DNA from 2 places in the Bacillus sp. Bwzl_19 genome. Region 2 is predicted to be linked to the other one. Evidence: riboswitches for the same ligand, from Rfam matches in the RefSeq annotation. Region 2 holds a riboswitch; the other holds the start of a gene.
What was found. A riboswitch is a leader RNA that binds a small molecule or an ion and turns the genes downstream of it on or off. The one in region 2 is predicted to bind S-adenosylmethionine.

Region 1: linked by a shared signal. The riboswitch ahead of metE (5-methyltetrahydropteroyltriglutamate--homocysteine S-methyltransferase) and the one ahead of ACW5MY_RS08450 (phosphoadenylyl-sulfate reductase) in region 2 are both predicted to bind S-adenosylmethionine.

Annotation. Positions count from the first base shown of each region.
Region 1 is NZ_CM142729.1:1,364,463-1,380,332, reverse strand. Features, by position in the region: gene ACW5MY_RS07350 (ABC transporter ATP-binding protein) at 1-887, shown strand, start outside; gene ACW5MY_RS07345 (energy-coupling factor transporter transmembrane component T family protein) at 862-1,623, shown strand; gene ACW5MY_RS07340 (STAS domain-containing protein) at 1,669-2,502, opposite strand; gene ACW5MY_RS07335 (S8 family peptidase) at 2,723-3,682, shown strand; SAM riboswitch class I at 3,823-3,977, shown strand; gene metE (5-methyltetrahydropteroyltriglutamate--homocysteine S-methyltransferase) at 4,061-6,349, shown strand; gene yeiL (transcriptional regulator YeiL) at 6,398-7,069, opposite strand; gene ACW5MY_RS07320 (MFS transporter) at 7,151-8,335, shown strand; gene ACW5MY_RS07315 (BclA C-terminal domain-containing protein) at 8,739-10,607, shown strand; gene ACW5MY_RS07310 (glycosyltransferase) at 10,628-11,755, opposite strand; gene ACW5MY_RS07305 (hypothetical protein) at 11,760-12,233, opposite strand; gene ACW5MY_RS07300 (hypothetical protein) at 12,255-12,800, opposite strand; gene ACW5MY_RS07295 (organic hydroperoxide resistance protein) at 12,940-13,350, opposite strand; gene ACW5MY_RS07290 (MarR family winged helix-turn-helix transcriptional regulator) at 13,426-13,935, shown strand; gene ACW5MY_RS07285 (organic hydroperoxide resistance protein) at 13,963-14,388, opposite strand; gene proA (glutamate-5-semialdehyde dehydrogenase) at 14,503-15,750, opposite strand; gene proB (glutamate 5-kinase) at 15,747-15,870, opposite strand, start outside.
Region 2 is NZ_CM142729.1:1,595,525-1,611,696, reverse strand. Features, by position in the region: gene coaBC (bifunctional phosphopantothenoylcysteine decarboxylase/phosphopantothenate--cysteine ligase CoaBC) at 1-107, opposite strand, end outside; gene rpoZ (DNA-directed RNA polymerase subunit omega) at 198-401, opposite strand; gene gmk (guanylate kinase) at 405-1,019, opposite strand; gene remA (extracellular matrix/biofilm regulator RemA) at 1,027-1,296, opposite strand; gene ACW5MY_RS08500 (YicC/YloC family endoribonuclease) at 1,373-2,248, opposite strand; gene ACW5MY_RS08495 (calcium-translocating P-type ATPase, SERCA-type) at 2,330-5,002, opposite strand; gene ACW5MY_RS08490 (Rqc2 family fibronectin-binding protein) at 5,122-6,828, shown strand; gene amyS (alpha-amylase) at 6,882-8,426, opposite strand; gene ACW5MY_RS08480 (precorrin-2 dehydrogenase/sirohydrochlorin ferrochelatase family protein) at 8,572-9,060, opposite strand; gene ACW5MY_RS08475 (sirohydrochlorin chelatase) at 9,041-9,826, opposite strand; gene cobA (uroporphyrinogen-III C-methyltransferase) at 9,827-10,600, opposite strand; gene cysC (adenylyl-sulfate kinase) at 10,725-11,318, opposite strand; gene sat (sulfate adenylyltransferase) at 11,332-12,480, opposite strand; gene ACW5MY_RS08455 (inorganic phosphate transporter) at 12,529-13,593, opposite strand; gene ACW5MY_RS08450 (phosphoadenylyl-sulfate reductase) at 13,606-14,307, opposite strand; SAM riboswitch class I at 14,434-14,538, opposite strand; gene pyrE (orotate phosphoribosyltransferase) at 14,641-15,273, opposite strand; gene pyrF (orotidine-5'-phosphate decarboxylase) at 15,270-15,989, opposite strand; gene ACW5MY_RS08435 (dihydroorotate dehydrogenase) at 15,958-16,172, opposite strand, start outside.

The sequences.
Region 1 (15,870 bases), 230 kb from region 2:
CGCGGGTAATCCCATTGCAGAAATACGTCAACATTCCTTTTACATTGTGCAAAGAAAGCCTGTTTCATAAACCTGTACCGGCTCTTCCCTGCCCCCGGGCCGCCGCGCTTTCGGCAGAGGATGCACTGAGTGTTCACGGGCTGTCATGCAAAAGAGGAACGGATGTCATTTTTCAGGATGTGAGCTTTTCCGTAAAAAAAGGGTCAATTACTGCGATTGCCGGCCCTAACGGAACAGGAAAGTCCACGCTCCTGTCCGCCGCGGCCAAGCTCATCCGTCCTGTGAGCGGAGACATCAAAATAGACGGCAGACCGATAGATTCCTATTCAGAAAAAGAGCTGCGGCGCCTGATGGGATATGTTTTCCAAAACCCTGAACACCAGTTTGTCACAGATTCTGTTATTAACGAGCTGCTGTTCGGCTTTGAAGACGGCAATGCCGCAAAGGAGAAAGCTCTTCAGCTGTTAACCCGGTTCGGCCTGAGACGCCATGCCTCACAGCATCCGTTTTCTTTAAGCCAAGGACAAAAACGCAGGCTCAGCGTCGCGACGATGCTTATGCACAATGTGAAAGTTTTGCTGCTTGATGAACCGACTTTCGGGCAGGACGCAAAAACGGCGCGTGAGTGTATGCTGATGCTGCGGGAGATTCAAAAGGAAGGAACGGCTGTTTTGATGGTGACACATGATATGGAGCTCGTCTCAGATTATGCGGACACGATCCTTGTGCTCTGCGGCACGAAGCTGGTATACCGCGGAACTCCCGATTCTTTGTTTACTGATCATATCGGAACCGCGGAGCGGGCGCATTTAGCTTTGCCGCTGCGGTATGAATGGATGAAACAGGACAGGAGGCGGAGAAATGAACGTGCGGCTGGAAGCTGTTAACCCGTCCATTAAGGCGGCGGCTGTTTTGTTATGCGTGGTTATGCTGTCGTTTATTTATAATCCGTACACCCCAGCTGTGTTTTATATCATCATTGCGGGAGGCGTCCTCTTGGCGGGAAGCGTGCCGCTGAAAAAATGGCTGCTGTTTACGATTCCGTTTGTCATTCTTGCCTTTGGTTCTTTATGGACCGCCGCCGTATTCGGAAACGTCCCGACAACCGGAAGCAATCTGCTGTTTAAGCTCGGGCCGATTGCCGTCAACAGTGCCAACGCGGCGCTCGGGATTTCTATCGCGTTTCGTATTTTATGTTTTTCCGCTTTGTCGATGATGTTTCTTTTCACAACCGATCCGATTCTGTTTATGCTCAGTCTGATTCAGCAGTGTAAGCTCCCGCCGAAGCTTGCCTACGGCGTTATCGCCGGGTTCCGGTTTCTCCCTCTTCTGAAAGATGAAATCCTGATCATCCGGCAGGCGCACAGAATCAGAGGCGCGGCGTCTGATTCCGGGCTGAAAGGAAAGATCTCCGCCTTCAGACGCTTCACCATTCCGCTTTTGGCAGGCGCAATCAGAAAGGCGGAACGAACAGCGATCGCGATGGAGTCTAAAGGCTTTACGGGCAGCCGAAACCGCACATTTTACAGAACGGTTACTGTGCGCCGCGCCGATTGGTTCTTTTTCCTGCTCGTGCTTCTGTTATTCGGCGCGAGCTGTCTCGTTTCACTGTTGTTTTTATAAAAACAGGCCGCCGGAGTGATTCGGCAGCCTGTTTTGTTATGTATGTTACTGATGGTAATTAAGAGCCTGAGCGAGGTTGGATTTGATCGTAATATCTGAGAAATTAATACCGAGCTGTACGGCGGTTTGGGCAATTTCCGGCCTGATTCCGGATAAAGTGGACGTAACGCCGATCAGATTCAGCGCCTCAATTAATTTAAAAATCTGGTGCGCCACCATCGTATCGACAACGACTACGCCTGACAAGTCAATTAACAGATGCTCAATCAGCCGATCCGCACATGTGCTCAGCGTATTTTCCAGAATGAATTTGGCGCGCTCCGTGTCAATATCTCCGACAAGCGGCAGAAGCGCCGTCCGTTTGCTCAGTGTAATAACCGGCGAGCTTAACTCTAAAATCATTTCTCTTTGCGCATTCAGCTGCATTTTTGAATTATGCTCGGCATGATCGACAAACTTGTATATTGTAAAATCAAATACTTGGACAATTAAATCCTCCCATCTCTTCCTTTCTCCCTCAGCAAACGCGGATTCATGTTCATCGGCAAACGCGTCATAATAACTGATATACAGCCTCCGGTTTCTCATGAATTCACGGACAACGTACTGGACGGGAGTATCCAGATGCTTCTGGTCTTTCGCAAGCTCAATCACCCACTGCTCGAACTCTTCTAAAAATTCTTTTTCCGGCATGATATACATGTTATTAATATGCCGATAAAATTCTTTATCCTGCTCCTTCAGTTCTTCTCTGATGACGGGATTTGTCAAAGAATAAATTGAATTCGGATCCGAATCTTCCATCGTTTCGATCCAATCTTCCGCAATTTGATCAACCTGTCCTGAAAAATAGTCGTATAATGCTTCACTTATCTTCATACCTCTTCTCCTTTCCCATTTTCCAATTATAGCGTTACCGGGTGATGAATCAAAATGAAAGCTGTTAAACTATCCATTTATTTGAAATTTTTTAGTGCGATAGATTGCGCCTTTTTTATGAAAATGCTTCAAATGACTCTTTCCGCGCGGCAGGCTCTGCCATAAAATAGTAGCAACACCCTTGAATCCACTCGCAAGCATAAAAAAGGAGGGCTTTTTTATGAATGGTGAAATGCGGTTGATTCCTTATGTCACGGATGAGCAAATCATGGATGTGAACGAGCTTCCTGAGGGTATTAAAGTGATTAAGGCGCCAGAATTGTGGGCAAAAGGGTTTAAAGGCAAGGATATTAAAATCGCAGTGCTTGACACAGGCTGTGACGTTAATCATCCTGATTTGAAAGACCGGATTATCGGCGGGAAAAACTTCACCGATGATGACGGAGGCAAAGAAGACGCGTTTTCCGATTACAACGGACACGGGACACATGTTTCCGGAACGATTGCCGCCAATGATTCAAACGGCGGAATTTCGGGAGTTGCGCCGGAAGCGAGCCTTTTAATCGTGAAAGTTCTCGGCGGTCAAAACGGCAGCGGAAAATACGAATGGATCATTAACGGCATCAACTACGCTGTTGAACAAAAGGCTGATATCATTTCTATGTCACTCGGCGGGCCGAGCGATGTGCCTGAACTGAAAGAAGCCGTCACAAATGCGGTAAAAAGCGGTGTACTGGTCGTTTGCGCAGCAGGAAACGAAGGCGACGGAGACGAGCGGACAGAGGAACTGTCGTATCCGGCCGCTTACAACGAAGTAATTGCCGTCGGATCAGTCTCAGTCGCGCGAAAATCGTCAGAATTTTCAAACGTAAATAAAGAGATTGACCTGGTGGCTCCCGGCGAAAACATTCTCTCCACCCTTCCCAACCATAAATACGGGAAGCTGACGGGCACTTCGATGGCCGCCCCGCATGTGAGCGGAGCGCTTGCCTTAATAAAAGGGCTTGAACAGGCCTCGTTTCAGCGGACGCTTTCTGAGGCAGAAGTTTACGCCCAACTTGTGCGGCGGACCCTTCCCTTGGATATCGCCAAAACATTGGCCGGGAACGGATTTCTGTATTTAGACGCGCCTGATGTGCTGATGGAAAAAGCCGAACAGGCACAGCTGCTGTCTTTCTGATATGTTTCTCATATAATGATTGATCAGCTTGTCACATCATCAATTTTTTAAAATGTGAGATTTTCTATTGACAGTGATCTGAATAAGCTGATAAGATAACCAACAAATGATGTAACTTTTCAAAAAAATTGAAATATTTTCTCTTATCGAGAGTTGGGCGAGGGATTGGCCTTTTGACCCCAACAGCAACCGACCGTAATTCCATTGTGAAATGGGGCGCGTGATTTTTGCGCCGAGACGATTGTCTCTTAAGGCACGGTGCTAATTCCATCAGACGTGATCTGAGAGATAAGAGAGGCTTACATTTTGATGTTAAAGCCTCTTTCTCTCATGAGAAAGAGGCTTTTTTGTTACATCTCACTTAAAGGAGGAGACTTAATGACAACTATTAAAACTTCGAATCTTGGTTTTCCGAGAATCGGCTTGAACAGAGAATGGAAAAAAGCGCTTGAAGCTTATTGGAAAGGAAAAACTGATAAAGAAACGTTTCTTAAAGAGCTTGACGGTTTATTCTTATCAGCTGTCAAAACACAGCTTGACCAAAATATTGATATTGTGCCGGTCTCTGATTTCACCCATTATGACCATGTGCTCGATACAGCCGTCAGCTTTAACTGGATTCCGAAAAGATTCCGCAGCATTACGGACCCCATTGATACATATTTCGCGATTGCCCGCGGTGTAAAAGACGCCGTTTCCAGTGAAATGACGAAATGGTTTAATACCAACTACCATTACATCGTTCCTGAATATGACGAAAGCATTGAATTCCGTCTGACGAGAAACAAACAGCTTGACGACTACCGCCGGATCAAAGAAGAATTCGGAGTGGAAACGAAACCCGTCATTGTCGGTCCGTACACATTTGTCACGCTTGCGAAAGGTTACGAAGAATCAGAAGCAAAAGCGATTCAAAAGCGCCTTGTCCCTCTTTATGTTCAGCTGCTGAAAGAGCTTGAAGCAGAAGGCGTCAAATGGGTTCAGATTGATGAGCCAGCCCTTGTGACAGCTTCTTCTGAAGATGTCCGCGCCGCAAAAGAACTCTATGAATCGATCACAAAAGAGCTTTCAGGGCTGAACGTCCTTTTACAGACATACTTTGATTCGGTCGATGCGTATGAAGAACTTGTTTCTTATCCTGTACAGGGAATCGGGCTTGATTTCGTGCATGATAAAGGCAGAAACCTGGAGCAATTGAAAAAACACGGCTTCCCGAAAGATAAAGTGCTGGCAGCGGGTGTGATTGACGGCCGCAATATTTGGAAAATCGATGCTGAAGAACGCCTTGATGCGACTCTTGATATCCTCAGCCACGCTGACATAGAGGAATTATGGATTCAGCCTTCAAGCAGCCTTCTGCACGTCCCGGTGGCAAAACACCCTGACGAACATCTTGAAAAAGATCTGCTGAACGGCCTGTCATACGCTAAAGAAAAGTTGGCGGAACTCGGTGTCTTAAAAGAAGGCCTCCTGTCCGGCAAAGCGGCCGTCAGTGCGCAGATCGAAGAGTCCAAAGCGGCACTGAAAGCACTGAAAGCTTTCGCAACAGGGGCGAACTCAGCTCAAAAAGAAGAACTGAATCAGCTGACGGAAAAAGATTTCTCCCGTCCTGCAAGCTTTGAGGAACGATTGGCGCTGCAAAATGAATCACTCGGTCTTCCCCTTCTGCCGACGACGACAATCGGAAGCTTCCCTCAATCTGCTGAAGTGCGGAGCGCACGCCAAAAATGGCGAAAAAAAGAGTGGACGGACGAACAATACCAAGCCTTTATTAATGCGGAAACGAAGCGCTGGGTTGACATTCAGGAAGAAATCGGGTTAGATGTGCTCGTTCACGGAGAATTTGAACGGACGGACATGGTAGAATACTTCGGTGAAAAACTGGCCGGATTCGCCTTTACGAAATATGCATGGGTGCAGTCTTACGGTTCACGCTGCGTACGTCCGCCTGTCATTTTCGGAGATGTCGAATTTATCGAACCGATGACGGTAAAAGATACGCTCTACGCCCAATCGCTGACGGAAAAGCATATGAAAGGCATGCTGACTGGACCTGTCACCATTTTAAACTGGTCATTCCCGCGCGTGGATATTTCAAGAAAAGAAATCGCCTTCCAGATCGGGCTTGCCCTCAGAAAAGAAGTTAAAGCGCTTGAAGATGCAGGTATTCAGATTATCCAAGTCGATGAACCTGCGCTCCGCGAAGGGCTGCCGTTAAAAACGCAGGATTGGGATGAATATTTAACTTGGGCCGCAGAAGCATTCCGATTAACGACGTCTTCTGTGAAAAATGAGACGCAGATTCATACGCATATGTGTTACAGCAACTTTGAAGATATCGTAGATACGATCAATGATCTTGACGCGGATGTCATTACAATCGAACACAGCAGAAGCCACGGAGGATTTTTAGAGTACCTGAAAGAACATCCATACGTAAAAGGCCTCGGACTCGGTGTATACGACATTCACAGCCCGCGTGTGCCGGCTACTGAAGAAATCTATCAAATTATCGATGACGCGCTTGAAGTGTGTCCTACAGACCGCTTCTGGGTAAACCCGGACTGCGGACTGAAAACAAGACAGCAGGAAGAAACCGTTGCGGCATTGAAAAATATGGTCGACGCTGCGAAACAGGCACGAAAAAAACAAGCTCAGCTTGTATAATAAAAAACAGCCATCCCTGATTTGCGGATGGCTGTTTTTTTTGCCTCGTTACTTATTTTTCAGCGCCTCTGCAAGTTCATACAGCGAATCATGCCGCTTAATTTGATAGCCCCGCCCTTCTTTCTGCAAATACCCTTTTTGGCAGAATTGCGTCAGTACATGTAAAAGATGACGGTAAGATACACCTAAATAATCACAAACCGTTATGTGCTTCTCTTTATAAAATCCTTCATAAGCCGTTTGCAAAATAAAATCGGCAAGCCGGTTTTCAAGCGGGAACGCCAGACTTTGTGAATACTTTGAAGCCATAAGTGTCGCCTTTATACTTAAAAACTTAGCCAATTCACGCAGGAATTTCGCATCCTGAAGCAATTGCGTGCGGCAGCGGTCAATCGGCAGAGCAAAACAAACAGTCTTCGCTGAGGCCTGAATTCCTTTTGTGTAATACACTTCATGTAATAGTTCCATTTCTCCGATATAATCATTTTTGTTGATAAAATTAATTAACGATACTTTCCCGTTTTGATGGGTTACATATATTTTCGCTTTTCCTTCAATCACGTAAAACAGGAAATCCGGCCTCATGCCCTCTTGAATCATCCATTCATCCCGCTGATATTCGCGCACTTCCATATACTCTTCCGCCGGAAAAGAAAATAAATGCGCGATTGAGTGTTTTTCTAAGTGGTGCCGCTTTTTCTCACCTTTATAAATTTCCATCTTCCACCCCAAAAATATGAGATATCTCATATTGTCTTTACGTCTTTACATGATAACATGCCAATTAAAGGAGGAACGGGAATGAACGCATATCGCTGGATGAGTCTGCATTTTTTTAGTTTTTTTATGACATGGGGAGTTTTCCTTCCCTATTGGACGGGATGGATGGTGCATATAAAAGGGATTTCCGTATCCGAAGCCAGTTTCATTATGAGCTTAGGCCTGACAGCAAGAGGAATTTCCACATTACTTTTCTTTCCTTATTTATCAGGGAAATTCAGCAGCAAAGCCTTACTGAATGGCGCCAGAATCGGTACGTTTCTTGCACTTTTATGTTATATTCCGGCTGATTCTTTCCCAAGCCTGCTTCTTGTCACATTAGGACTGCATGTGTTTTACCCGGCTTTGATGCCTGCTTTAGACAGCGCTTGCGGCGTCCTTGTACAGCATAACGAGTTAAAGGATTACGGGACCAGCCGCCAGTGGGGGTCCGCCGGATTCGTGTCAGCCGGCATTATCCTGTCCGTCTTTACAGGCATGTTTGGGGATCAAGTGATTTTATGGGCACTGCTTTTAGGCACTCTGATATTCGTATGCCTCGGCTTTATGCATGCCCCTGCTGTTCTTTCAAAACGGCCGGAAACAGACCGCGCAAAAAAAGAGGGCATGCTTTCCTTATTTCGCGTCAAACATTTCGGTCTGGTGCTCGCAATCGTCATCTTATTGCAGGCGGCACATGCATCTTACTACAATTACGGTTATCTCTTTTTGCAAGAAATCCATGCACCCGCATATGCAATAGGGATCATCATCAACATCGCCGTTATCGCGGAGATCATCTTCTTTGCAATCGCTGACCGATGCTTTCATCAATTTTCGGCAGGCTCTTTGCTCGCCATGGCGGCGCTTGGTGCAACCGTACGCTGGATACTGGTATTTGCCTTCTCGCATGTCATCATTTTCTGTATTGCGCAGACGCTGCATGCATGTTCATTCGCGATGGGACACTATGCATTTATGAAATACTTAATTAAGAATATTTCACCTGCGCAAATCCCGAAAGCCCAAGGCATGTATTCCGCGCTGGCGCTCAGCTGGAGCACAGCGGTATTTACCATTTTCGGAGGTTTTCTATACGAAATCGAACCTAGGTATGCCTTTATCGGAATGATTGTTTGTACGATCCCTTCTATGCTTCTTGCACTTTTATACAGGAAACTGGAAATGAAAAAGAAAGTTTTTATCGGAAACGCACAAGATATATAGCCAAAGCTTTCTGTATATATTTGATCTAATTTCCTGCATTCGATCAACTCGGAGGAACATGGGATGAATCAGCATACTTCATTTTTAAAACGGGCGGTCACACTTGGAGTTGAGAGCGTGAACAATTGGACATCAAGCAGCGATCCGGGATGCGTGCCGGACGCTTCAAACAGATCAGCTTGACGATTGTGTGATTTACACAAGCTGTGAACCGTGCCCTTAGAAAAACCTGCTCAAAGCGCGCAGGTTTATTTTTTTGTTTGCAATTGTCTAATTAAAGTAATCGGCTCAGAAACTTGGACAGAACAAGTGAATATATTGATACCGTACTGCTTTACGCTTTTTTTCGGGAAACTTTGTACGTAATGAAGAAATTTTCAACCAACTCATAAGGAGGGACGTTGTGTCACAGCCTAATTTACCGAATATCACCCCTGTCGTTACACTTTCCAGAGACGATACCATTAATCTTCTTCTGTCGGCAATTGCTATGGAAGAACTGGGAATGGCACATATTCTGAATGCGGAAGGGGAAAAAATCCAATACGCGCTCGGAACGATTCCCGGCTTAACTGGGCCGCCGTCAAGTCTTGCGGATATTCTGAACTTGAACGAGAGCGTCCGTGATACGCTTGACAGCTTAATGAAACAGGAGCTTCTTCTCGGTTCAAAATTGGACAGTATCTCAAATATTCCTACACTGGCGGGGCCGACAGGGGCTACGGGACCGACGGGACCAGCCGGCGGACCCACTGGCCCGACTGGAGCAATCGGGCCGGCCGGAGCTACGGGGCCAACCGGGCCGACCGGGCCGACAGGGGTCACCGGTGCGGGTCTTCAAGGGATTATCGCTTTTAATCCGTTAATTGCCCCTACTTATACACCCGGGCAGGTTGTCCTGTATAACGGCAGCTCCTATGTCGTGAACACAGCTTCGCCTGCCGGGGTTCCGGATACGTCTGCCGATTATACGCTTTTAGCTGCCGCAGGGCCGACCGGGCCGACTGGACCAACGGGCGCTACAGGAGCCGGATTGACAGGACTGACAGCTTTTGACCCTGCGGCTGCACCTTTTTATACGGCGGGGCAGGTTGTATTGTATGAGGGTGCTTCTTATGTCGTAAATATCGATAACCCCTCAGGCATCCCCGGGATATCGCCGGACTATACACTGCTTGCCGCCGCAGGGCCGACCGGGCCAACTGGTGTTACCGGCGCCGGACTGCAGGGCATCGTGCCGTTTGATCCCCTCGCCGCTCCTTCGTATACTGCCGGACAGACCGTTACGTTCAACGGCAGCTCTTACGTCGCAAACGTAAACAGCCCGGCGGGAACCCCTGGAGCTTCAGCTGACTATACACTTTTAGCCGCGACAGGAACAGCTGGTGCTACCGGAGGCTCCGGGCCGACCGGGATTACTGGTGTTACAGGAACCACCGGACCGACTGGAGTCACCGGCGTTACCGGAGCCACTGGACCGACCGGAGGCACTGGCGTTACCGGAACCACTGGGCCGACCGGAATCACTGGTGCTGCTGGAGCCACCGGACCGACTGGAGTCACCGGCGTTACTGGTGACACTGGGTCGACCGGAGCCACTGGTGCTACGGGTGTCACCGGGCCGACTGGAATCACCGGTGCTACCGGAGCCACCGGGCCAACTGGAATCACCGGCGTTACTGGTGACACTGGACCGACCGGGATTACTGGCGTTACTGGTGACACTGGGCCGACTGGAATCACTGGTGCTACCGGAGCCACCGGGCCGACTGGAGGCACTGGCGTTACCGGAGCCACTGGACCGACTGGATTTACTGGCGCTACCGGAGGCTCCGGGCCGACCGGGATCACCGGCGTTACCGGAGCCACTGGACCGACCGGGATTACTGGCGTTACGGGCGGCGGTATTGTCGCAGTTGTTGTCGGCGGCACAACCATTTCCTTGCCGAATGATCAAAACCTTTCCGCAGATATTACGGCTAATGCTGCAAATACTGTGTTTACCGTTGCTCCGGCAGGACGATACTATATCTCCTACCATATTAATTTAACGGCCGGCCTGCTTGTCAGTTCACGGGTCTTGATTAACGGCACTCCATTTACAAGTTCAATTATTGCACCGGTCGCGTCATTGGCAAACTTCAATAACTCCTTCATTGTGACTTTGGCAGCAGACAGCACCATCCAGCTCCAGCTGTTCGGATTATTGGGTGCGGCGACATTGCTTGGAGGGAGTGTCGGTGCAGCATTAAACATCATTCGATTATCTTAATGGAACATGCAAAAAAAGGATCAGGCGTTTGTCCGCTGATCCTTTTTTAATTGAGACAGAAGTTCTTGTGCGGGTTTATATTGAGGATTAGATTTCACAGATTTTTTGGCGTAAGCGATGGCCGTCATATCATGGTTTAATTCAGCATGACATTTCGCCATATAATAAAAAGCTCTGAAATCGGCGGCTCCTTTTAAAATTAAGTGATCAGGGTTTTCCTCTTCAATCCGTGTCCCGTTTTCAAATGCTTTGATTGCCGCTCTGTACTTCTCCAGATGATATAATACAAGACCTTTATAATAATGAAGATTACTGTAATCAGGATAAAGCCTGAGCACCTTTTCAATCCCCTGCTCGGCTTCTTCATACCGTTTGAGCTCAAGCAATATTGTATATTTTAAATTATACAAGAGAGACGGAGGCATTCGGTTTTCACTTAAAAATTGAAAAATTGAGCCGTTTACAAGATGTAATGCTTTTTCATAGTCTTTTATTCTGTAACATTCACTTGCCAAATGATAAATAAGCCACGGATCAGGAGTTTCCTCTGAAAGCTCTTCATTTAAAATGCTGATATTCCGTTTATGTTTTTGTTTGATCTTTTCTTCCTGCTCCAAATAGCCGTAGTGATGAATCACACAAGGAAGCGTAAAAAAAGTATTGTTTTCTTCCTCATTGGAAGACATGATATTTTCGTGAATTCTGCCTTGATACAAAAGGCCTTCATGATTGCGGAACAGTCTCGGCTGCATGCTTTCAAAGGCTTCATTTTCATCCAGCTGTTTTCCCGTATAATTGATAATCTTCAAAAGGCCCCGGCTCGGTAATTCGTCATGAAGCAGCGAAGTTAAAAAGCGGCCCGTCTCCTGATCGAGCTCTTCATCCGCGTCAAGCATTAAAATCCAATCCCCTTCGGCATGCTGCAGACCGTAATTTCTCGCCTTTGCGAAATCATTCTCCCATTCTAAATCAAACACTCTGGCTTGAAAGCTTTTGCAGATATCTTTTGTATTATCTTGTGATCCGGTGTCTACGATAACAATCTCATCAGCAATATCTTGTACACTTGATAAACAGCGGGAGATATATCTCTCCTCGTTTTTTACAATCATGCAAAGCGTCAGTTTACATTCAGCATTTCCGCTCATTTTCTCACCTTTCCCGCTTTTGGAGTTGTCGATTGAACCAAGGCCGTTCAGGAGTGCCGTTCATCGTTACGATGACAGGTCTCACCCATCTGACGGCAGGTTCGGCAGATGAAGCTGTATTCCATTCCTGCCATTCCTGAAGCTGCCTGACCGCCCGCTTCGTAATGGGATGCGCCCGGAATTCGCGCGGGCTTTCAGAAATGAATTTTTTTGTTCGTTCTGTCACTGTTTTCATTTCATGAAAGTGCCGCTCATACATCCGCTCCTGCTCTCTTTCCAGGCTGATCATTAAAAACAGCCGCCCGCCTGTTTCCATCTGCCAGCGGCACAATGCGGAGAACAGCCTGATTTCTTCCTTGTAATTTGAACCCCTTCTTTTATCAACGGTCACAGATAATATATTTAACAGCGCAATCGTGAGACAATGCATGGCTTCAAAAGATGTCTGTTTCGCTTTTGCGATGCTTGGATACGGCATATGCTTCACCCGTCTCTTTCTTTATGAACGCTCCCCGCCTTTCCTCTTCCATCCGCATTCCTCACAATCCTCGCACTCACAGCAGCCAATGCGGCCGTAGAACAGGCCGTCACACGGATCTTCAGGTGAAGGATTCGGAAAACACGGATCACATGGGCCGCTTGAATCGTCGCACGGATCATCCGGTTCGCAGGGATCATCCGGATCCCACGGGTCATCTGGGTCGTCCGGATCGCCCGGGTCACTCGGATGACTTGGGTCGCTCGGATCCATACAGGCCTCAGAATCCTGTAAGTAGATAATGTCCTCGAGTTTCGTCTGCAAAAGGAGCTGGGATTTCATGACGGTGCGCAGAAGCCGTTCGGTGCTTCTATTGATTGCTGACAATTCCCCTAAAGAGGGATCGCCGGAAGCGCCGAGAAAGGTTTGAATTCTTTCTGCTTCCGCCTGCAGAATATGGGATAATCCGATTTCTTCCAGAGCCACGGATGAAAGAAGGAGGTTCAAAGTCTCACATCTGGAGAGTGTAATGTCGGGGGTGATGTTCGGTATGTTTGGAAGAGACATCGATTTCTCCCTCGTTTCTCTTGGTGTCATTATGCTAAAGTGCTATATCGTATTCTTATTCCGGGAGAGAAGAGATCATTACTGATGTTTTCGTTAATAAAATATCCCGGATATAAGATCCGGGATATTCGTTCGTGCATTATTTGAGTTCAAGTTTGACGTCAACATTTCCTCTTGTTGCTTTTGAATACGGACAGAACTCGTGAGCGGCGTGTACAAGCTTCTCCGCCGTTTCTTTATCAAGGTCTTTTGTATCGATGACGAGCGTTACGCCGATTTTGTATCCGCCGTCGCTCTCATCTTTTAAAAGACTGACCTGTCCTTCAATTTCAGAGGTCATGTCGATGTTCTGTTTTTTGGCGGCGAGCTCAAGCGCTCCCCCGAAGCAGGCGGCATATCCTGCCGCAAACAGCTGTTCAGGGTTTGTGCCGGTTTCACCGTCTTTTTTTGCATTCGGCATGATGATGTCAAAATCCAACACTCCGTCTTCGGATTTAATATGTCCTGACCGTCCGCCGACTGCGGTCGCTTTTGAAGTAAATAATGCCATAATTATCAGCCTCCTCATTGTGCTTATTGTATATATTGCCCCTGCTCATATTTTTAAACATGATTGGAATAGGAAATGTGCCTTTTTTCGGCTACAATAGGGGTAACGTTAACAAACAAAGAGTTGGTGAAAGAAATTATGGCAGAAAAAGAATTTGAACATATGAAACTGGAGAATCAGCTTTGTTTTTTGTTGTATGCAAGCTCCAGAGAAATGACGAAACGGTACAAACCGCTGCTTGATAAGCTCAATGTGACCTATCCGCAATACTTGGCGCTTCTCTTATTATGGGAGCACGAAGAACTGAATGTAAAACGGATGGGTGAACTTTTGCACTTGGACTCCGGAACGCTGACACCGATGCTGAAACGGATGGAGCAGCGCGGAATCATTATGAGAAAGCGGTCGCCTGAAGACGAGCGCTCTGTGACGATCAGATTGACAGATGAAGGATGCGCCTTGCAGAAAACGGCGGCGGATATTCCCATTGCGATGCTGGAACAGACGGGACTGTCAAAAGAGGAATTAAAGCAGGTAAAGCAGGCGCTTTATGAGGTTTTGAAAACATTGCACGACGTAAAATAAGGATGCCCCGAATGGGCATCCTTGTTTTTATTCTGCTGCTAGAAGATTTACTTCAATATTTCCCGCTGTCGCTTTTGAATACGGGCAGACACCGTGCGCTTTTTGAATAAGTGCTTCAAGCTCCTCTTTATTAATGCCGGATGCTTTGACCTCGAGGGTAACGCCGAGTTTATATCCTTGGTCTGCTTCATCTTTCAGCAGACTGACATGCGCTGTGACCTCTGTTTCAATACTCAGGCGCTCTTTTCTCGCTACGAGCTGAAGGGCGCTGTCAAAGCAGGCAGAGTATCCTGCAGCAAACAGCTGTTCAGGGTTTGTGGCATGTTCGAGCCGTTTTGCTCTTGGCGTTCCCGGCATGGCAACATCAAGGTTCAGCACACCGTCAGAAGACGAGACTTTTCCCTCCCGTCCGCCGGCGGCTGATACTGTAGCTGTAAATAATGGTTTTGTCATGTGAATTCACCTCTATCATATTGTTTACAATTTAATTGTACACAATATAATGTGAATCGTCAATCTCCCCGCACAAAAAAAGCCTACCCTTTTTCAAGGATAAGCTTAAAAAGACTATACGCGGATTTGTCCGTTTCCTTTGATAATGATTTTTGTAGATGTTAACGCCGGAAGCCCCATCGGTCCTCTCGCGTGAAGCTTTTGCGTGCTGATGCCGATTTCGGCTCCGTACCCGAATTCAAAGCCGTCTGTAAACCGTGTGGAAGCATTATGATACACGGCGGCGGCGTCAACGGCTGTCTGGAAGTAAGCGGCATTCTCACCGTTTTCCGTCAGAATGGCTTCTGAATGGTTTGTGCCGTACTGCTGAATGTGACGGACCGCCTCCTGTACGTCATGCACCGTTTTTACACTGAGAATCGGCGCCAGGTATTCAGCTCCCCAATCGGCCTCTTCGGCTTGTTTCGCATTAGGCTCCAGCTCGCAAATCATCTGATCTCCGCGAAGCTCCACCCCTTTTTCTGTCAGCTGATTCAGCAGCTTTCGTCCGTGTTCTTCCGCCCATTTTTCATGGATCAAAAGAGATTCAATCGCATTGCAGACGGAAGGCCGCTGTGTTTTGGCGTTGATGACGACATCTCTGGCCATATCAGGATCTGCTGACTCATCTATGTACACGTGGCAATTGCCCGCTCCGGTTTCTAACACGGGTACGGTTGATTCCCTGACCACCAGATCAATCAAATTTTTGCCGCCGCGCGGGATCAATACATCCAGCCCGTCATTTAATGTGAAGAGCTGTTTCGCGGTTTCTTTGCTTGTATCTTCTATGAGCTGAACGGCATCAATCGGAAGCTTTGACAGTCCCAGTGCGCGTTTCATCACACTGACAAGTGCTTTGTTGCTGTGGATAGCTGACGAACTTCCTCTGAGCACAACCGCGTTTCCGGTTTTCAGGCAAAGTGTGGCAGCATCTACTGTAACATTCGGTCTGGCTTCATAGATCATGCCCACTACTCCGAGGGGCACGCGGATTTTTTCAATGGATAATCCATTCTCTTTTTGAATGGTCTCCAAAGATTCGCCGACGGGATCTTTCAGACCGATTAATAGTTCTACAGCATCCGCGATATCGAGCAGGCGTTTTTCGTCAAGAGTCAGCCTGTCAATAATGTCAGGCGTCAGTCCTCTTTTCTGTCCCGCTTCAATATCTTTCTGATTCTCTGTTAAAATCAGCTGGCGTTCATTTCTGAGCCCGTCTGCAATACATTGGAGCGCTTCGTTTTTTTCAGCGGTCGTTTTCATGACCATTTCGGCAGCCGCTTCTTTTGCCAAGGCAGCTTTTTGCAATACTTCACTCATTTGTTTTCCCCCTCGTCAAATAAATTCACCCAATCATTTCTGTGAATCACTTCCACCTGCTTCGCGCCCGGAAGCTGATCGCTCCGCTTCCCTTTGGCTTCCAAAATCTCATCGGATGAG
Region 2 (16,172 bases):
ATCACTTTTACGTTCGCACCGGCCTGAACCAGTTTGCTGGTAAGCGCAGAAGCTTTATAAACGGCAATCCCTCCGCTGACGCATAGCAGAATGTTTCGGTTTTTCATGAAGTCTTCTCCCCTTTATGAAAACATTGGACAAATCCTAAACGGAAAAAAATAACAACCTATGTAGAGATAGGTTGCTACGTGTGCTTGTTATTCGCTGTCTTCTCTTTCAAACGAAAGCAGGCCCGCGTCAATTTCTTCCAAAGCTTTGCCTACATATTTGTGAGAAATAGTATGTTCAATCTGCTGGTCTTTTTTGATCTGCATTTCGCGCGCGCGTCTTGCAGACACAGTGACCAGCGTATATTTAGAATCTAATTTATTCATTAAAGAGTCAATTGACGGATCTAACATAAGTTATTCTACCTCCAGCATTTTCTTATATCTCGGAGCAACGCGTTCACGCTTTAAGTGCTCGGCGAGAACAATTGCGTTAATCTTATCACAAGCCGTTTGGATATCATCGTTTTCCACGACATAATCATACGCGTCCATCATTTCGATTTCAGCTTTTGCGGCCTTCATTCTGTTTTCAATTAAATCGTCGGTTTCAGTTCCTCTTGTCACGATTCTGTTTTTCAGCTCAGAAAGACTCGGCGGCGCTAAGAAGATAAACAGGCCTTCCGGAAATGCATTCCGCACTTGGAGCGCGCCCTGCACTTCAATCTCTAAGAAGACGTCTTTTCCTTCTTGAAGCGTCTGTTCGACATAATCGACGGGCGTTCCGTAATAGTTGCCGACATATTCCGCCCACTCAAGCAGTTTGTTGTTTTCAATCATGCGTTCGAATTCATCTCTTGATTTAAAGAAATAATCGACGCCGTCGACCTCGCCCTCTCTCGGGTTTCTCGTCGTGACTGAAATTGAGTATTCAAATTTCGTGTCTTCTTGTGAAAATATTGCTTGCCGAACCGTTCCTTTTCCAACTCCTGAGGGACCTGAGAGAACGATTAATAACCCTCTTTCTTTCATGCGGCAATTACCCCTGCCCTTCATCCATAATTTCTTCTTTCACAGAAAGTCTGTGTGCAACTGTCTCAGGCTGGACGGCAGATAAGATAATGTGATCACTATCCATGACGACAACTGCACGGGTTCTTCGTCCGTATGTAGCGTCTATTAGCATTCCGCGGTCTCTTGCATCCTGAATCATTCGCTTTATTGGCGCAGACTCCGGGCTGACAATCGAAATCATCCGATTGGCGGAGATGATATTGCCAAATCCGATATTAATCAGTTTAATCGTCATCTTCTACGTTCCCCCTGTAAAATAGACGTCTCTAGTGTAACCCGAAGAGACCGTCTGTAAACAATACGCACAGTCGCTATTCTATATTTTGCACTTGTTCCTTCAATTTTTCAATAGAACTTTTCATTTCCACGACAAGCTTTGTGATTTGATGATCATTGGCTTTTGAGCCGATCGTGTTCGCTTCGCGGTTAAGCTCCTGCACGAGGAAATCAAGTTTGCGTCCGACTGCCCCGCCTTCTTTTAATATATCACGGAATTGAACAAAATGGCTCTTCAATCTGGTAATTTCTTCCGTAATATCAGAACGGTCGGCGAAAATGGCGCATTCCGTGACCAGCCTGCTTTCGTCGAGTGCGTCCTCCGTCCATTCCTTCATGCGGGCGTAAAGGCGCTCGCGGTAATGCATAACAACGGCCGAAGCGCGGTCTTTCACCTGTTCGGACAGCGTCTCAAGCCGCCCAATGTGCAGAAAACAGTCTTCCGCCAAAAGCCGGCCTTCTTTTTCCCTCATGTCACAAAGTTCCTTTACCGCAAGTTCAGCGGCTTCCCTGATGACTTCTTCAAGCTTGTCATCACGCATCTGCTCTTCGTGAATCTGCGCAATATGTTCAAAAGTAAAGAAATCCATTGCATCGGGTTCCGCGGCCAGACTGTAGCGCTCTTTCATGACACGTGCGGCGCTCACATATTCATCAAGGAGCTCCCAATCAATTTTCAGGCTTCTTTTTATGAGCGCGTCACTGTTTACAGTGAGAAACAGCTCTACTCTTCCGCGCTGTATATGCTGCAATATCATTTGTTTCAGCTTATCCTCTACATATAGCAAAGGCCGTGGCAGACGGGCGTTCACTTCTTTGAACCGGTAATTGACGGATTTCAATTCAACGGTTGCCGAGAGATCGCCTTTTGTGCTGCTTGCGCTGCCGAAGCCTGTCATACTCCGTATCATATGAAACACCCAATTCTTTCCCGTTATCAAAATAAAAGGGCAATAGACATGCTATTACCCCTAAGATTATATCATATGGAATTATTTTTTTCTTGTCAAAAGTGAACCCGCCAGCAAAAAAGTAGGTATGCCCGACATACCGACAATAAGCATCCAATCGCCCGGCGTAATCGGCACTGTTTTGAAAATAGGCTGCAGCGGCGGATAATAGATGACGATGACCATCAGGAAAATAGAAGAAACGATGGCGCCGAGCAGATAGATATTTTCAAACGGATTCCGGGAAAAAACAGATGTTTCGCTCCGGCAGTCAAACACGTGTATAAGCTGAGCGAGGACAAGAGTCGCGAATGCGACGGTCTGTGCATACGGCAGATTTTCAGGGTTGCGGTGATAGACGATGATAAACGCTAAAATGGTTGCGGCCCCGATCAAAAACCCTCTTGAGACGACTTTCCAGCCCAGTTTTCTCGCAAATACCCCTTCTTTCGGATGCCGCGGCTTCCGCCTCATCAGGTCATCTTCCGGCTGATCCATACCGAGCGCCATCGCCGGCAGCCCGTCAGTCACTAAGTTCACCCACAAGATCTGAATCGGAACGAGCGGCAGCGGCAGAGCGAGAAGCATCGCAAACAGCATGACTAAAATTTCACCGACGTTGGAGGCGAGCAAATACCGGACGAATTTTCTTATATTTTCATAGATATTTCTCCCCTCTTTTATGGCTGATTTAATTGTGGCGAAGTTATCATCTACAAGAATGAGAGAGGAGGCTTCCTTCGCCACATCCGTTCCCGTCACGCCCATGGCAACGCCGATATCAGCCTGCTTTATGGCTGGTGCGTCATTTACCCCGTCACCCGTCATGGCGACGACGTGTCCGTTTTCCTGGAACGCTTTGACGATTTTTAATTTATGTTCAGGTGACACACGGGCGAATACGTAGATATCATCGACCGTCTCGATAAGCTCTTTCTCCGAAAGCTTATTCAGCGTCTTGCCGTCCATCACACGTCCTTTTTTCGGAAGAAGCCGCAAATCTTTTGCAATTGCCTTTGCCGTTTCGACGTGATCACCTGTAATCATTACCGTTTTAATGCCTGCTTCACGGCATTCTTTAATGGCCTGTCTGACCTCCGGACGCGGCGGATCAATCATGCCTGACAAACCGAGCATCGTCAGATTTTTTTCCGCCTGCTCCATTGTCGGCTTTTCGCCGGACTTAAGCGGTTTATAAGCAATCGCGATCGTCCGGAGGGCTTGCGATGCCAGCTCTTTCAGGATCGTTTCTGTTTCTGTTTTCATTTCTCCTGAAAAAGGCGCGCTTCTGCCGCCGTGCATCATATGTGACGAACGGTCAATCAGCACATCGGGCGCTCCTTTGGTAATGACGAACTGCTTTTTTTCTTTATCTTCTACGATGACGGTCATCATTTTGCGGACGGAGTCAAACGGAAACTCGGCAACCACCCGGTATTGTTCACTGAGCCAGTCGTTTGAATAGCCGCCTTTTCTCGCAGCCGTCAGCAGCGCACCTTCTGTCGGATCGCCGTCAAGCACATAATGACCGTCTTTCAGTTCAATTTCTGACGTATTGCATAATGCGCCAAAAACCAGCATCTGTTCAAGAATCTTCTCATCTTTCGGCTTGATTTCCCGCTCATCACACGTGAACTCACCCGCTGGCTCATAGCCGATGCCTGACACTTTAAATGTTTTTCCGCCTGACCACATATGGGTGACGGTCATTTTGTTTTGTGTCAGCGTGCCGGTTTTGTCAGAACAAATGACAGAGGCGCAACCCAATGTTTCAACTGCCGGGAGCTTTCTGACAATTGATTTTTGTTTAATCATGCGCTGGACGCCGATTGATAAAGCCACCGTGACAATAGCGGGAAGCCCTTCCGGAATCGCAGCGACCGCCAATGACACCCCGGCCAAAAACATACTGTAAAGCTCATGTCCCTGTAAGACGCCGACCGCAACGACCAATACCGTCAAAAGCAGCGCGATGATGATTAAAATTTTGCCGAGCTCTTCAAGTCTTCGCTGCAGCGGTGTTGAAAGGTTGCCTGCGGATTCCAGCATATCGGCGATTTTCCCCATTGCCGTATTCATTCCTGTACCGACGACGACGCCGACACCGCTGCCGCGCGTCACGATCGTACCCATAAACGCCATATTATTAATATCGCCTAAAGAAACATCCGGTTTTCTCAGCTTATCAGCTTGTTTGACAACCGGAATTGATTCCCCGGTCAGCGCCGATTCTTCAATTTCAAGGCTCTTCGCTTCAACGATCCTCACATCCGCGCCAATCCGGTCGCCGCTTGTAAATTTCACGATATCGCCGGGAACGAGCTCCTTGGACTGAATTTTCTTCCAGCTCCCGTCCCGTAATGCTGACACATACGGCGTTGACAATTCTTTTAATGCATGTAAAGATTTTTCCGCCCGCCTCTCTTGGAAAAAACCGAGCACCCCATTGACAAATACAATCGCCATAATAGCTATGGCATCTACATATTCGCCTAAAAACCCGGAAATTAAGGTTGCCACCAACAGCACGAGCACCATAAAATCCTTAAATTGGGCGAAAAACACGACGATCGCCGGTGTCCTCTTGCCCTCCTGAAGCTCGTTCGGTCCGTGCTTTTCAAGGCGTTTTTTCACCTCTTTTTCGGTCAATCCCTGTTTAATGGACGTATTTGTTGCTTTCAGTAAATCGGTTTGTCCCATTTCATGAAACTTCATTCTTCTCGTCCACTCCCCCTGCTCGCTTTAGAGATGTCACTCTACAAACAAGCTTATTCTGACTCGTCCCTTTTCATGCTATAATTATCGAATGCAGGAAGAAGGAAAGGGTGTTTTATATGTCTTTTGATGGCATGTTTACATACGGAATGACACATGAATTAAACAGCCGGATCGCCGGAGGCCGGATTACGAGAGTCCATCAGCCTTTTAAGCACGATGTGATATTCCATATCCGCGCTAACGGAAAAAACCATAAATTATTATTATCGGCGCATCCGAGCTATTCACGGGTGCACATGACGAATCAGGCCTATGAGAATCCGAGCGAGCCCCCGATGTTTTGTATGCTGCTCAGAAAGCATATAGAAGGCGGATTTATTGAGAAAATAGAACAGGCCGGATTAGACCGGATTATGATATTCCGCATAAAAAGCAGAAATGAAATCGGCGACGAGACCGTAAGAACGCTGTATGTTGAAATTATGGGACGGCACAGCAATATTATTCTGACTGACGGAGAAGGAGCCATCATCGACGGGCTGAAGCATTTATCTCCATCGATGAACAGCTACCGGACCGTTCTGCCGGGCTATGATTACAAGCTCCCTCCCGCTCAGGAAAAAATTTCACCGCTGGCCGCGGACGAAGAGGACATTTTGCGTTATCTCAGTTTTCAGGAAGGACGGCTTGACCAGCAGATTGTCAGACATTTCTCCGGGGTTTCTCCGCTGTTTGCAAAAGAAGCCGTTCACAGAGCGGGCCTCGCGAACAAAATAACGCTGCCAAAGACGCTGACAGACATGTTCCATGCCGTGAAGGATTGCAGGTTTACACCGAACATTACGACAGCAGCCGGAAAGGAATACTTTTATCTTCTGTCTCTCACGCATGTAAATGGAGAGGAGCGCACCTTTCACTCACTGAGTGAGCTGTTAGACCGGTTTTATTTCGGCAAAGCGGAGCGCGACCGCGTCAAACAGCAGGCTCAAGATCTCGAGCGGTTTGTCGCAAATGAACGGAAAAAGAACGCCAATAAGATTAAAAAGCTGGAAAAGACGCTGGACTACTCAGAGAACGCGAAAGAATTTCAGTTATACGGCGAGCTGCTGACGGCGAATTTGTATATGCTGAAAAAAGGTGACAAAGAAGCGAATGTCATCAATTATTATGATGAAGAGAGTCCGACGGTGGCCATCCCTTTAAATCCGAACAAAACACCGTCAGAAAACGCGCAGATGTATTTTACAAAGTATCAAAAAGCGAAAAATTCCGTTGAGGTTGTAAAAGAACAGATCCGTCTGGCCGAGGAGGAAATCGCTTATTTCGACCAGCTGATTCAGCAGCTTTCCTCCGCTTCCACAAAGGATATTCACGAAATAAGGGAGGAGCTTGTTGAAGGCAAATATCTGCGTCCGAAACAGCAGAGAGGACAGAAAAAACAGAAACAGCACGTTCCTGTTTTGGAGCAGTATGAATCTTCACAGGGATTGACGATCCTGGTCGGCAAAAACAATAAACAAAATGAGTATTTAACGACAAAAGCCGCCGCAAGGGATGATGTATGGTTCCACACGAAAGACATACCGGGATCCCACGTTGTGATTAAAAGCAGCGATCCCGATGAACAATCCATATTGGAAGCAGCTGCGATCGCCGCTTATTTTTCCAAGGCGAAAGATTCCGGCTCCGTGCCTGTTGATTATACAAAAATCAGACATGTGAAAAAGCCAAACGGCGCAAAACCCGGATTTGTCACCTATGACAGCCAGCATACCGTATTTGTCACACCTGATGCCGACCTTGTCATACGGCTGAAAAAATAAACGCACCTCCAAGCTGATACCCGCACTCAGCTTGGAGGTGTTTTTTTATTACCTTATTTCTGAACATAAATGGAGACGGACCCTCCGTTTACATGAAACTCTCCCCAGCCGTCAGATCCGATTTTTACAGTATCTGAACGGTTGCCCGTTATGTCATACCATGTCTCGCCGGCATTTTTCAGGCCGGCATACATCCGCTTTGATCCGCCGGGTCCGTCCGTGATTAAAGCGGCCAAACCTGATTTGGCGGCGGAGCTGTCACCTTCCCTCGTCCATCCGATCACATCCGGGTGGTCAATATAATCGTGCTGGGGCCCGTATGCGTACTCCTTACGCGCTTTTAAAATCGGCTCTATCTTATCTTTCAGTGAGGGAATTTCCTTTGGCGATGTCCCTTTTGTCCCGTACATATCCCCATAGAACACCTGAGGATAACCGGATTCTCTTGTCAAAATAAAGGCGTATGCAAGCGGTTTAAACCAAGTTTGGACTGTCGATTCCAATGACTGTCCCGGCTGTGTGTCATGATTTTCAACAAATGTAACCGCCTTTTCCGGATGCTCGGACACAACGGTACCGTCCAGCAAACGCCTCATATCATATCCGCCTCCTTGTGAGGAAGCCGCCTGTAAATTGAAATGAAGCGGAACATCAAACACGGATTGATTAAAGCTTGTTTTATTCAAGTAGTTTTCGAGTTTCCCGGCATTATTCTGCCAATACTCCGCAACCGTAAACATTTCTTTTCCCGTCGCCTGTCTGACCGCCTGAACCCAATCACGCAGAAATGAAAATTTAATATGTTTGGCGGCATCAATACGGAAGCCGTCTAATGACAGTTCATTCGCATACCAGATACCCCATTTTTTTGTCTCTGCCACGACATCAGGGTGGTCGTAGTCAACATCAGCATACATTAAATAGTCATAGTTGCCGTTTTCACTTGATACTTCCCAATCCCACGCTTTTCCTTCCCCACGAAACTTAAAGATGCGGCTGATCTTCCGGGATTCATCCCAGTCCGCTCCGTCGAAATGATACCAATGCCATTTAAAATCACTGTACGTGTTTCCACGGCCCGGAAAACGAAAATCCGTCCACGCTTTGATTTGATATTCCCCCGAAGTTTCCTGATTTCTATTGGCCGGATTGACTTCGACGGCAGTTACATCTTCTGTTGCATCAGCACCAGCCTTATGATTCAAAACCACATCTCCGTATACTTGGACGTTCCGGGAATGCAGTGAGCCGATCGCATCTTGAAGCTCTGATTTTGTGCCGTATTTCGTTCTGACCGTCCCTTTTTGCTGGAATTCTCCTAAATCATACAAATCATAAGGTCCGTATCCGTTATCGGATTGGCTCGTTCCTTTGTATGCGGGAGGAATCCAGACGGCAGTGATTCCGATATCCGATAAATGTTCCGCATCATTCTGCAATCGTTTCCAATGCTGGCCGTCGTTCGGCGTATACCATTCAAAATACTGCATCAGCGTGCCATTTACGGCTGATGTTTTTGTAATCGGCAAACTGACAAATAACAGCGTGCACATAAGCACAAGTCTGAACGAAACTGTCCGCTTTCGTTTTTGAATCATGTTTCCTCTCCCTCTCATTTTCTTATACAAATTATATTTTACATATCAGTAAAATAATAACAACCCCCCTTTATTCCTATTTTTTACACAGCGGACAGTCTGGACAGCATAAAAAATACCCTGTCTGATGACAGACAAGGTATTTTTATGTTCTTCTTCTTTTCTCAAACAATCGATCCACTTCTTCAGCCAAATCATCAGTCATCAAAGGCTCAATGTTTTCAGCCAGTCTTTTCGTATGTGCGGGGCTTGCCCCGCTTGTTGATACTGATACTTGAATGCGCCCTTTGCGGATGATCTTCGGCATATATACGCTGCCTTGTTCAGCCTTGCTTACACAGTTGACCAGCTGCGTTTCAGAAGCGTTTGCGGCTATCTCCTGATTCACGCCTCGGTCATTTGTCGCGGCAATAATGAAAAAAGCGGGCTTGAGATCTTTCATTTCAATTCTCCGGGGAATCCAGCGGATGCGTCCTTCATCCGCCAGCTTTTTAATTTCAGGCAGGGCCTCAGGACTGATCACGGTAATATCAGCGCCTTCCGGAAGCACCGTTTTCAGCCTTCTTAATGCAACATTGCCCCCGCCAGCAATAATGATTCTTTTTCCGCTGAGATTAATGTGAAGAGGCAGCATACTGTCCCCCCTTAAAATCAAACCGCCCGCCGGGGTTTCGAACAGCTTCTGTCACACGGTTCAAAAACGCCTGCTTAATATGCGGGTGAAAACCTAAGTATGAAGCGAGATGCACATTCCGATTGACCGCTTGAAGCTTTTGGACTTCCCGTTCAATCTCAGTCATCAAAAGCCCGGTAAACAAAAGATACGGGACGATAAAAACGGGTGCTCCGTCATCGACTCTAAGGCTGGTAAACACTTCTTTATAGTGCGGATCACAGGCTGTTAAAAAACAAGGAATGACTTCTTTAACAGATGTGATCGCCTCAAGTTTTCCGGCAATCTCACTGACGGCATGTTTAACCGCCGGATCTCTGCTTCCTCTTCCGATCAGCACCACTTTCGCCTGCTCAATCGGCACTCCGGTATCCTCAATGCGATGATGGACCGCTTTTACGACTTCATCATCCACTCCGATCGGAACGCCGTATGTCACTTTTATATCGGGATTCCGGGCCGCTGCGCGGGCGATTTCAGCCGGGATATCATGTTTTGCGTGGGCAGCGGTCAACAAGAGCAAAGGCACTGCGGCAATATGAGTGGCGCCTTGTTTGACACATGCTTCAAATCCCGCTTCAATAGACGGTTCCTGCAGTTCTAAAAAACAGATTTCCTGAATGGGAGCGTCTGCGTGCGGCCTGCACCCTTTTAAAAATGCCGCCGACTCTGTCTGCGCTTCTTTCAGCCGGCTTCCGTGCCCGATGTATAAAATCGCCTGCTTCATTTACAACGCCTCGCTCAGATCCAGATTTTTCAGTTCAGATTCAAACCAGTCCAGCTTACAGTGATAATTGACGACATCACCGATGACAATTAAGCTCGGGTTTTTGATCTCTTCTTTTATCACTGTGTCTGAAAGTGTGCTGACGGTGCAGACGACTGTTTTTTGCCTGTCCGTCGTCCCCCAGTGAATAAAGGCTGCCGGGGTGCCGCCGTCTCTGCCGTTTTCCAGCAGCATTCTTTCAATCTGCCGGATATTTTTAATTCCCATATAAATCACCAGCGTATCAATGCCCGTCGCCAGCGCTTTCCATTTTTCTTCAAAGTCGTCTTCTTGTTTATAATGTCCTGTAACGAAAGCGACATTGGAGCTCGCCTCCCTGTGCGTCACTGGTATGCCGGCGTAAGCAGCTGCCGCAATTCCTGATGTAATGCCGGGAACGATCTCAAACGGAATGGCGTTTTGCGCGAGAGCCTCCGCTTCTTCGCCCCCGCGGCCGAAAACAAACGGGTCGCCCCCCTTGAGCCTTACAACGGTTTTTCCCTTTTTCGCATACTTCACGAGGAAACGGTTGATCGTATCCTGCTTCATTATGTGAAAATCCGGGAGCTTGCCGCAGTAAATCAGGTCCGCTCCTTCTCTTGCATACTGTAAAATCTCTTTGTTTACCAATCTGTCATATAAAATAACGTCCGCTTTCTGTATGGCTTTCATTGCCTTCACCGTTAATAAGTCCGGATCTCCCGGACCGGCTCCAACGATAAATACTTTCCCCATAGCATGTCTCCCCGATCCGTTTTGACATCTTCTCAGAACAGCCGCGAGGCCGCACTTCAGCTATTTTACCATATCCCGCCATTCGCGGGGATATCCGGCTGATTGCGCGGCCTTTTTGGACTTATTATGCTAAGCTGTTTTTCACAAAATCAATCAGTCTGCCGGTGCATTCCTCACGTTCATATTTGCCTGAATCAAGTACCAGCTCAGGCGCTTTCGGCTCTTCATACGGTGAGTCGATCCCCGTAAAGAACGGGATTTCACCGTTTCTTGCTTTTTTATATAAACCTTTCGGATCGCGCTTTTCACATATATCGAGGTCGCATTTCACGTAAATTTCATTAAATTCGCCTTCTGCCACGAGCTCTCTCACCTGATCTCTGTCCTCACGGAACGGAGAAATAAAGGCTGTAATGACAATGGTGCCCTGCTGAACGAAAAGCTTTGCCACTTCCCCGATTCGGCGTATATTTTCCTTGCGGTCATCATCAGAAAAGCCTAAGTCCTTGTTTAAACCGTGGCGGATGTTATCGCCATCAAGCACAATGACCTGATAGCCTTGTTCAAACAGTTCGCGCGCTGCTGCGTTTGCAATCGTGGATTTCCCTGAGCCGCTCAAACCCGTCAGCCAGAGGATAGAGCTTTTATGCTTATTTTTCTGCTGGTATTCTTCTTTCGTTATTGAAGCTTCATGCCATACGATATCACGATTTGTCACTCTTTTTTCCTCCTTAAGAAACGCCTGCTTCTTCTTTCGTTTTCATCCCTTTAATTAACACCTCGACAACTTCGGGACGGCTGAATTCCGCCGGCGGCATGACGCCGCTTCTCAGCATTTCTCTGACCTTTGTTCCTGACAGAATGACGTGGTCTTCTCTGTCATGCGGACATGTTTTGGCCGTTCCCATGTTGCCGCATTTTTGGCAGAAGAAGCTGTGCTCGAATTTCATCGGTGTAATCCCGAGCTCCTCCGCTGTAAATTGATCAAACAGCTCTTGCGCTTCATATGTGCCGTAGTAATCACCGACGCCGGCGTGATCGCGGCCGACGATAAAATGCGTACAGCCGTAGTTTTTGCGGACAAGCGCGTGGAAAATGGCTTCTCTCGGTCCCGCATACCGCATGGCCGCCAAAAATACGCCGAGGAAAACGCGGTCTTTCGGATAATAATGATCGAGCAGCACCTGGTAGCTTTCCATTCTGACATCCGCCGGAATGTCATCTGATTTTGTTTCACCGACGAGCGGGTTCAAAAACAAGCCGTCAACCGTCTCAAGAGCGGTTTTCTGGATATATTCGTGAGCGCGGTGAACCGGATTTCTCGTTTGGAAACCGACGATGGTTTTCCAGCCTTTTTCTTCGAAGCTTCGTCTCGTTTCAGCAGGTTCAAACGTAAACTCCGGAAACTGCTTTGACGCTTTTTTAATTAATGTGATCGGCCCGCCGACATACGTATCGCCGCGTGAAAATAGTTTTTTCACGCCGGGGTGCGCGGCATCATTGGTTTTATATACGTGAACGGCTTCTTTTTGTTTATCCGGCGTATAAATATCTTCGATGTCCACGACGCCGTATGTTTCTCCGCCGTAAGTCAGTTTCACGGTGTCTCCGACGGCAAGCTCAGCCGCTTTTTCCGAATCGACCGGAAGCGTGATCGGCAAAGACCAGACGGCACCGGATGCCAATCGCATATTTTCTACGACTGACACGTAATCTTTTTCTGTGAAAAATCCTTCAATCGGGCTGTAGCCCCCGATTCCGATCAGTTCTAAATCAGCGAACGAAATCAAATCAAGCTCAATTTCTTTTTGAACGGATGTAAGATCATACTGCTCATTCACCCGATTAATTAATGTGCCTCCGTGCGGTGCTAAACTCATAATTCATTATTCCTCCCAGTTAACAGATAAATAAACTCAGATTAATAGTTAGATGCCCCCGCCTTGTTCATGGACAGAGCGTTTCTCTTTTCGGATGGCTTTCATCAGACTGGCGGCTCCGCCAAATGCCAAAAGCACGCTGGCCATCATAAAGATGGAATAGTAATCTCCTTTTAACAGCAGTGAGACAAGCAGATACGAAATCGACAGTGACAAGAACGGGGAAACGACCCATACTTTGAGCATCGTTTTTACGACTTCTTTATGAAAAACGTTCGGCCCGTTTTTGGCCATTCCGATACCGATAATTGATGATGATGTCACCTGCGCCAAAGGGACAGGCAGACCGAAGACGGAACTGATAATGACAAGCCCCGCGCCGGTTCCGGAAAGCAGGATGCCTTCGCCGGCTGAAAATCTCGTAATCTTTTTTCCGTTGGTTTCAAGCACTTTGCGTCCTAATAGCAGAGCGCCGAGAGCGACAAATACGCCTCCGTACAGCGTCCCTTTGGACACGCTGAGCACGCCGGCCGCAACCAACGGGCCTACCGCATTTGCGACGTTGTTCATTCCGGCTGAAAAAGCTTCCCAAAACCCCGCAACAAGCAGCACAATCCCCAAAATCTTCTGTTTCCGATTCGAAACGACCCGAATATTCAGATAACTGAATACCTTCGATACGAGAAACGTGAAACAGAATGCGACAAACGGAACAAGCACCCAAAAGATCACGATCACCAGAAGATGCTGTAAAAACAACACTTTGTATGCGACGCCGACACCGACAATCGCTCCGACAGTGACCTCACTCGTCGACAGCGGAATGCCGAGCACATTCGCCGTGAATAACGATAGCGCCGCCGCCCCGATAATAATGCAGACGATGGTGAGCGTAATTGTCTGTTCGGGAATGATTCCGCCGCTGATCGTCTTAACGACTTCTCCGCCGCCGATAACCGCCCCTGACAGGACGCCGGCTGCGCAGATGATCAGCGCATACGTTTTCTTTTTAACGGCGCCTGACCCGTAAGCGACTCCCATTGAAGCTGCGGCTCCGCTGGCTCCGATATTCATGGCAAAAAACAGGCTGAATAAAATAGCGGCTAATTCCATCTTGCAGCTCCTTTATTCATGCAGTCCGCATTCTGTTTTCGCCATGCCGTTCCATCTGCCGCTGCGCAAATCTTCTGCGGTAAACGCAGGTGAAGTGCACGGTTCACAGCCGATGCTCGGATAGCCCTGATCATGAAGGATATTGTAATCCAGCTCATGCTTGGATGTATATCTCCAGATGTCTTTCCATGTCCAATGGATCAGCGGGCAGACTTTAATTGATTGAAACTTGTCGTCTTTATTCAGGAAATTCGTATTCGCCCGGCTCGGCCCTTGATCGCGGCGAAGGCCTGACAGCCATGCCGGACGCCCGGCGAGCGCTTCTCTTAACGGCAGAATTTTTCTGATGAAGCAGCACTGGTTCGGTTCTCTTTCCCATAGTTTATCCCCGTGAGCCTCGGCCTGTTCCTCAAGCGTAAGGCCGGGCTGTTTCAGGATGATGTTAAGTCCCGGATAACGTTCTTTCACTTTTTCGATCGTTTCATAGGTTTCTTTAAAGTGAAGGCCCGTATCGAGAAACACGATTTCCGCGTCTTTTTTCACTTTAGAAATCAAATCGATCAGGACGATGCCCTCAATCCCGAAGCTGCACGCGTAAACAAGCTGGTCTCCGTAGTGGCCGTACGCCCATTTTAAAACGGATAGCGCGCCTTTATAGGAATCGTCTTCCGGAAATGTAATCGCCGGTTCTTCCCATGTGTCATACGTTAGCATTTTTTCTTTCCTCCTCCCGGAGACAATCAAACAGCTGTTGTTTTCTGCCGGTTGTCTTATCCCTCAATCTTTTTTTCATAAAAAAACTTTCAATCCAGCGGAATGAAAGACAGTGACCCGATATAGCCCTTATCTTCAAAATGCTGTGCATTTTTCTGGATGCGGCACCTTGCAATACATGCAGGTTGCCGGGCGTCATCGGTCCAGTCCCTCAGCCGCTCTTGATAAGCTTTTTAGATTTGTACTAAATTTTAGCACAATTCTAACAGAAGTCAACCCGAGTTTTTTGATAGGAATAATAAAAACAGGCCCTGAGGCCTGTTTTTATTATTATTATTTTTTAAACCAATCTTTTGACTCGGGATTCTGTTTCCATGATTTCAGTTTCTCAACGTCATCTGAATGAATCGTTCCGTTTTCTAGCGCCACTTCAATCAGCGTGTCATAATCCGTTAATGAGTAATACGGCAGACCCGCTTTTTTAAAGGCTTCTCTTGCTTTCGGCAGTCCGTATGTAAAAATGGAGATGACGCCGAGGACTTCCGCACCCTCTTTTTGAAGGGCCGCCGCAGCTTCGAGCACGCTGCCTCCGGTAGAAATCAAGTCTTCAATCACGACTGTTTTTTGCCCTTTTTTAACGGCGCCTTCTATTTGATTTCCTTTGCCGTGCGCTTTCGGCTTGCTTCTGACGTAGCACATCGGCGCGCCAGTACGGTCTGCGAGAAGCGCAGCGTGCGGAATGCCTGCCGTTGCAGTTCCGGCGATCATCTCCGCTTCGGGGAAATGCTCTTTCAGCAGTTTGCTGAGCCCGTCCGCCACGTCATTTCTCACTTCCGGATACGACAATGTCAGACGGTTGTCACAATAGATCGGTGATAAAATGCCGCTCGCCCAAGTAAATGGCTCATTCGGACGTAAAAAGACAGCTTCAATGTGTAATAGATGTTTTGCGATAGCTTGTTTCATCGGCGAACACCCTCCCATTCCAGTTTAATTGCTTCATATGCTTTAACGGGATTTTCCGCTTTTGTAATTGAGCGGCCCACGACAATGGCTGACGAGCCGTTTTCTTTCGCAAATGACGGAGTCGCCGTCCGGACTTGATCGTCAGATGCGTCACTAGCGGTGCGGATGCCGGGCGTGACTGTCAGAAATGACGGCCGGACCGCTTCATAAATGGCTTTTGTTTCATGAACCGAACATACCACTCCGTCCAGCCCGCACTCTTCCGCCATTTTTCCGTAATGAACAACCGTTTCTAAAAGCGGCTTTTGCAGCAGAAGCTCTTCCTTCGCCATCTGCTCTGAAGTGCTGGTCAGCTGGGTGACTGCAATTAAAGACGGGCGTTTTTTGCCTCTCGGCGTGCCCTCTTCAAGCCCTTCTAGAGCCGCGCGCATCATCCGTGCGCCTCCCGCTGCATGGACATTGACGAGATCAACGCCGAGGCCGGCAAGCCGTTTCATCGCTTTATTGACTGTAGTCGGAATATCGTGAAGCTTCAAATCTAAAAATATGTCACAATTCCGTTCTTTTAATTGGTGAATGATGGCCGGGCCTTCCTGATAAAAAAGTTCCATCCCCGTTTTGACAAACAGCCTTTCCTTTTCAAACAAATCTAAAAACGCTAAAGTCTCTTCCCCTGATGCAAAATCAAGCGCGATGATGGGCAGGTTGTTTTTCATGCTTCCAGCTCCTTCCGATGCATTCACTTACAGATTGAAAGCCGTATTGGCGCAGCACACGAGGGAGCTGTTCTATGATTTCCGGGCAGACAAACGGATTGACGAAGTTTGCCGTGCCGACTGCAACAGCACTCGCCCCGGCAAGAAGAAATTCCAGTGCATCCTCCGCGGTCTGGACGCCGC